DNA from 3 places in the Photorhabdus stackebrandtii genome. Region 3 is predicted to be linked to each of the others. Evidence: predicted binding sites of a transcription regulator. Region 3 holds the regulator's gene; each other region holds the start of a gene.
What was found. The regulator ArgR, encoded in region 3, controls arginine synthesis, uptake and breakdown. The targets are predictions, from matches to a motif close to ANTGAATAAAAATACANT.
Positions count from the first base shown of each region.

Region 1 (2,282 bases), on a different contig from region 3:
AGCCTGATCCACCCGGTTCTTATGCAATTTATTCACCTTACCCATGCGCTTGAGCACTTCACTGCCAAATTTAAGGCTGTCATTGATTGTCGCAGTCTGTAGCAAATCAAACATGGCATGATCCAGATACTTATCACCGCTTTTACTTACACCACCAATCTGGTCAGCTTCATTTTGCGTTTGGGCCAGAAAACGTGCGGTATTACTGGTTGCGCCTTTAGTAGAAAGTGCAAAAACCGAAGAGCCACGTGCAGCCCGGTTAGAAAAGGCATCAGCATGAATAGAAACAAATAAATCAGCCCGCATTTTACGTGCTTTTGCCACCCGGACTTTTAGCGGGATAAACACATCTTCATTACGAGTCATATACACTTTCATGCCCGGTTCACGCTGAATAATAGTTCGCAATCGACGGGCGATTTGCAGAACAACGTCTTTCTCGCGGGTTTTATATTTGCCGATAGCGCCGGGATCTTCCCCACCATGCCCAGGATCGAGCATAATAACAATTGGCCTGTCTTTACCTGCTTTACCTGACTTCGGTATTTCTGCCGGTAAGTCTTCAGCCAAATTACCTTTATTATACTCTTCAAGCAGAGCAAGTAATGGGTCATCATCCTTATTTGCTCCCGCTGCGGGATAAATATCCAAAACCAAACGGTGCTTAAATTCCGCCACGGGTTTCAAAGTAAACATATGTGGGCTGACCGATTGTTTAACTTCAAACACCAGACGGACCGTTTTAGGATCAAACTGCCCCGTCCTGACCAGTTTAAGATAAGGATCGCGGGATTGAACCTGCTCTCCCATACCTTTTAGGGTATGATTTAATTGCACATCTTCGAGATCAACCACAATTCTGTTTGGATTTTTCAGCGTGAACTGACGATATTTGAGTGGAATATTGGACTCAAGAGTCACACGGGTATAACTGGATGCAGGCCAAATACGAACCGCAATAATTTTTGATGACGCTGCATAACCCACTTGGCTGACACTAAGCAACCACATTGCTGCGGCTCCCTGCAACAAGCGACGCCGTGACAGATTAAAATCTGAATGACTCATCTACTATTCATTCCATTCATAAAATACAAATATTCAAGGTGATATTCAACTCAGGAAACAACCAAGTGAAAAACGCTAACCAACATTATGCTGCCATCAGTAATAAGTATTTTATATTTGGCAAATTATTCACGTCCACATATATATCGCAATGTTTTTGTTTTAATTGCCTCTTGCCATTTTCTTTCAAAAGGAATAAAAATACATAAATTACGAATAAAAATTCAATCGAGGGTCTGTTATGAAAGAACGCAGCACCGAATTAGTTGAGGGATTTCGCCACTCGGTTCCATACATCAATGCACACCGTGGCAAAACTTTTGTTATCATGCTTGGCGGAGAGGCTATTGCTCACGAGAACTTCCCGAACATCATCAACGACATCGGATTACTGCATAGTTTAGGCATCCGGCTGATAGTCGTTTATGGTGCCAGACCTCAAATTGAACAAAACCTTGCAACCCATCATTATGAACCGATTTACCACAAACACACCCGCGTTACCGATAATAAGACATTAGAATTCGTCAAACAATCTGCTGGCTTACTACAACTGGATATCACTGCACGTCTTTCTATGAATCTGAATAATACCCCGTTACAGGGAGCAAATATTAATGTTGTCAGCGGTAACTTTATTATTGCTCAACCCCTTGGTGTTGATGATGGTGTGGATTATTGCCACAGTGGAAAAATTCGCCGTATTGATGAGGCAGCTATAAATCGTCAGTTAGACAATGGTGCAATAGTGCTCATTGGTCCGGTTGCAGTTTCCGTTACCGGCGAGAGTTTTAATCTGTCATTTGAAGAAGTTGCTACTCAATTGGCTATCAAGCTACAAGCTGAAAAACTAATTGGTTTCTGCTCTACTCAAGGCGTACAAGGCAAAGACGGAAAAATTCTATCTGAAATTTTTCTTAATCAGGCGCCAGATCTCATTAAAGAGCTGGAAGCTGAAGGTGACTATTATTCAGGTACAGCCTGTTTTTTACGGAGTGCCATAAAAGCTTGCCGTCGTGGCGTTCACCGCAGCCACTTATTGAGTTATCAGGCAGATGGTTCTCTGGTTCAAGAATTATTCTCCCGTGATGGTATTGGTACTCAAATAGTCATGGAGAGCGCGGAACAAATACGCAGAGCGAATATTAATGACATCGGCGGTATTCTCGAACTTATTCGTCCGTTGGAACAGCAAGGCATTTTGGTTCGCCGTT
Region 1 is NZ_PUJV01000021.1:3,777-6,058, reverse strand. Features, by position in the region: gene amiC (N-acetylmuramoyl-L-alanine amidase AmiC) at 1-1,068, opposite strand, end outside; gene argA (amino-acid N-acetyltransferase) at 1,310-2,282, shown strand, end outside.
Region 1: a site for ArgR is predicted at 1,259-1,276, ahead of argA (amino-acid N-acetyltransferase). Genes of this name have one in related genera too.

Region 2 (2,282 bases), on a different contig from region 3:
ACAAGCGTTCCAGTGCTTCTTCATTGTCCAATAACACGCCACCTAACTTTATGACTAAAGGTTCCATCTGCTTTACTCCATCATGCCAATAATTAAAGTAATGCCTGAGTTTCTTCAAACCCAAAACGTATATTCATACACTGAACTGCCTGAGTTGCCGCGCCTTTCAAGAGATTATCCTCAGTACCGACAATAATCAGGTGATCACCCTGCACAACAAAACCGATATCACAGAATGGTGATCCAACAACGGATTTCAGAGCCGGCACCCCTTTGCTATAGAGACGCACCAATGGCTTATCTTTATACGCCTGTTGATAAGCCTCACTTATCTGTTCTGCGGTAACACCCTGATTCAATTTACAGGTAATCGTAGCAAGAATACCCCGCGCAAAATTGCCAAGATGTGGAGTAAAAATCACCCTGGTCCCCAGGTGTTCCTCAATCTCTGGTTGGTGACGATGAGTAAATATTCCATAAGGTTGCAGGCTAACTTCGCAGAAGCTGCTGATCATACTGGCTTTCCGGCCTGCACCACTCACACCGCTGGTGGCATTAATCACCGGCCAGTGACAGGTATTCAGCAAACCCTTTTTCAGCAGCGGTTTTAGAGCGAGTTGAGAAACCGTTGGATAACACCCCGGGACAGCAACCAACTGAGCCTGTTTAATTTCTTCAGCCTGCCATTCAGCAAGTCCATATACAGCTTGTGCTAACCATTGAGTATGCTTATGTTTGAATCCGTAGTATTGTTGATAAATCTGAGCATTTTGTACGCGATAGGCACCGGACAGATCGAATACAATGCAACCAGCTGCCAGAAATACCGGCGCAATGTCATGACTGACCTCATGGGCGGTGGCAAGAAAAACCACATCAACCCCTTTAACGGCATCAGTCATGTCAGTCAGCGGTTGCAACGGTAGATCAACGATGCCTTTATACTGTGGATGTAAATCTGAGAAGCATTTATCTGCATCAACGCTCTGAGCAGAAACCATCAGCCTAATCAGATTTATATGTGGGTGACGATGCAGATATGCTGCCAGTTCTGCTCCGGTATAACCACTTGCACCAACAACCAGCGTATTCAACATGGGATATCTTTACCTTGTGCTCAGTATTTAAACGGGATAATGTATTTTTATTCAAAAAAAATGCATGAATATTGATACTATCATGAATAAAGGCTGTCAACAGTGAATATTAAATTACCTCCATTTATTGAGCTATTTCGGCAGTTAATCGCAACTCCCTCAATCAGCGCCACCGATATCAGCATCGATCAGAGTAATGAGTCTTTAATCAACCTGCTGGCAAGTTGGTTACAGGAAATTGGTTTCGAGATTGAAATACAACCCGTACCCAAAGTCCGTGGGAAATATAATTTACTGGCGACTCTGGGGAGTGGTTCAGGTGGATTACTGCTATGTGGACATACTGATACCGTCCCTTTTGACGAAGGGCGCTGGACTAAAGATCCCTTCACCCTGACAGAACGTGATAACAAACTATATGGTTTAGGTACGGCAGACATGAAAGGCTTTTTCGCCTTTATCATTGATGCCTTGCGGGATATTGATGCCAGTAAAATAACCCGTCCGCTGTACATTCTGGCTACCGCGGATGAAGAGACAACAATGGCAGGTGCCCGTTATTTTGCGGCAAGTACCACTATCCGACCGGATTTCGCTATCATCGGTGAACCGACTTCATTGCATCCTATCTGTGCACACAAAGGACATTTATCGAACGCTATCCGCATTGTTGGTCAATCCGGGCACTCCAGTGATCCAGATCGTGGTATAAACGCCATTGACTTGATGCGCGAATCTATTGGTCACCTGATTGAACTACGCAATACGCTAAAAGAGCGTTACAACAACCCGGCGTTTACCATTCCATACCCAACCATGAACTTCGGCTATATTCATGGAGGTGACGCAGTAAACCGTATTTGTGCCCATTGTGAATTGCATATGGATATTCGCCCGTTACCGGGGCTAACGTTACAGGATCTGAACGGACTGTTAAATAAGGCGCTGGAACCAGTTAAGCAACGTTGGCCTGGCCGCTTAACTATCGATGAATTACATACCCCTATTCCCGGTTATGCATGCCCAACCGATCACAAGATGGTTGACGTGATTGAGAAACTGCTAGGCCGCAAGGCTGAAACAGTCAACTACTGTACCGAAGCACCATTCATTCAGGAAGTATGCCCAACGTTAGTCCTTGGCCCAGGTTCTATTGAACAAGCACATCAACCGGATGAGTTCATT
Region 2 is NZ_PUJV01000007.1:205,511-207,792, reverse strand. Features, by position in the region: gene argB (acetylglutamate kinase) at 1-67, opposite strand, end outside; gene argC (N-acetyl-gamma-glutamyl-phosphate reductase) at 93-1,097, opposite strand; gene argE (acetylornithine deacetylase) at 1,200-2,282, shown strand, end outside.
Region 2: a site for ArgR is predicted at 1,136-1,153, ahead of argC (N-acetyl-gamma-glutamyl-phosphate reductase). Genes of this name have one in related genera too.

Region 3 (2,282 bases):
AAACTGGTCGCTGGCAGGCAAAAAAGATAAGTACAGACAGCAGTGATTATCGGGTGTTTTATGGTGGTGAAATTGTTGGAGAAGTGAATTGGTCACTGGTTGGTGAACATAATATGCGTAATGGGTTGATTGCGATTGCAGCTGCACATCATGTTGGTGTCCAGCCAGCCGATGCCTGTCGTGCTTTGCGCGATTTTATTAATGCCCGTCGTCGCCTTGAACTACGTGGTGAGGAGAATGGCATCACCGTTTATGATGATTTTGCGCATCACCCGACAGCAATTTTGGCAACACTGGAAGCTCTGCGTAGTAAGGTTGGTGGAACTGCTCGTATTATTACAGTGTTAGAACCGCGTTCAAATACCATGAGAATGGGTGTAAGTAAGAATGAGATTGCGCCAGCGCTGGGGCGTGCTGATGAAGTGTTCTTATTTCAGCCAGCTAATATTAAATGGCATGTATCAGAAATTGCAGATCGCTGTGTTCAGCCGGCGTATTGGAGTGCTGACATTGATTCGCTGGTGCATATGATTGTTGATAAGGCACAGAGAGGCGATCATATTTTGGTTATGAGTAATGGCGGGTTTAGTGGTATTCATGAGAAACTCCTATCTGAACTGAATAAAAAAACTTATCAACCCTAAGGGTGGCGGCAGGAAAATGAATCGCGCCAGCATGGCGCGATTCATTTAAAGTTCTTGTTCGAACAATTCAAGAATTTTTTCACGTAGCTGTTCTGCTGTGAAACCTCTGGCAAGTGTGATGAAAATAGTATCGTCACCCGCGATACTGCCAAGTATACCTTCTGCTTTACCAAGGGAATCCAACAGACGAGCAATAAGCTGAGCAGCACCAGGGCTTGTGCGAATTACAACAATTGAATGGTTGTGATCAACATCCAGTACCAAATTTTTTAGCGGGCTAGTGGCAGTAGGGACGCCAAGCTCAGCAGGAAGGCAGTAGACCATTTCCATTTTGGCATTACGGGTGCGAACAGCACCAAATTTAGTCAGCATTCTGGAGACTTTGGATTGATTAATATTCTCAAAACCTTCTTCCAGCAAGGCAGTGACGATTTCTCCTTGAGAGCTAAATTTTTCTTCTTTCAATAATGCTTTGAAAGCTTTTACTAACTCTTCCTGTTTAGAGGGAGTACGCATATTTCACCATATTCAATCAGCTATGAAGATTATATTATGCATATAAATGAATTTTTATGCAATAAAAATGATTTTATAACCATTTTGAAAGCATGAATTAGGCTTATGCTATATAGAAAGTCACAAAATATGAATATGAGAATTTGCTTTTTGGGACTGGTTATCAGGTAAATATATTGTTAATCAAATGATGTTGTTTGGTATTGTCGTTGGGTGTAAGGTATTTAGCAGATTATTTCATAAAATCATAAGGTAATTATCAAAATAGTGCCCATTATCTCATTAACAGATAAGCATTTTGCCTAGAATATGGCGATTTTTATGTCCCACGGTTAGAGCGTAAGTCCACAATTTGGCTGTTAACAGATTGTTTTCAAGAACGTAGTAATCTATGGTTTATAACCAGATGAATTCATAGCATTTTAAAGTATAAACGATTTAAGGAGTATCAGGATGAAAGTTGCAGTTCTCGGTGCAGCCGGTGGTATTGGTCAGGCTCTTGCTCTTCTACTAAAAACCCAGCTTCCTTCAGGTTCAGAACTCTCTTTATATGATATCGCTCCAGTGACACCTGGGGTGGCTGCTGATTTGAGCCATATTCCAACGGATGTGAGAATTAAGGGCTTTGCTGGTGAAGATGCAACGCCAGCGTTGGAAGGAGCGGACGTTGTATTGATTTCTGCTGGTGTTGCCCGTAAACCAGGTATGGATCGTTCAGATCTGTTTAATGTTAACGCCGGTATCGTTCGTAACCTGGTAGAACAAGTGGCTAAAACGTGTCCGAAGGCACTGATTGGGATTATTACTAACCCAGTCAACACAACTGTAGCTATTGCGGCTGAAGTGCTGAGAAAAGCGGGTGTATATGATAAAAACCGCCTATTTGGTGTAACAACCCTGGATATTATCCGCTCCAATACTTTTGTTGCTGAATTGAAAGGTAAAAAACCTCAGGAAATCGAAGTACCGGTTATCGGTGGTCACTCTGGTGTGACTATTCTGCCTCTGTTGTCCCAAATCCCTGGTGTGAGCTTTACTGATGAAGAATTGGCAGCTTTAACTCAACGTATTCAGAATGCAGGTACTGAGGTTGTTGAAGCTAAGGCTGGTGGTGGATCTGCA
Region 3 is NZ_PUJV01000001.1:62,564-64,845, forward strand. Features, by position in the region: gene mpl (UDP-N-acetylmuramate:L-alanyl-gamma-D-glutamyl-meso-diaminopimelate ligase) at 1-644, shown strand, start outside; gene argR (transcriptional regulator ArgR) at 690-1,160, opposite strand; gene mdh (malate dehydrogenase) at 1,614-2,282, shown strand, end outside.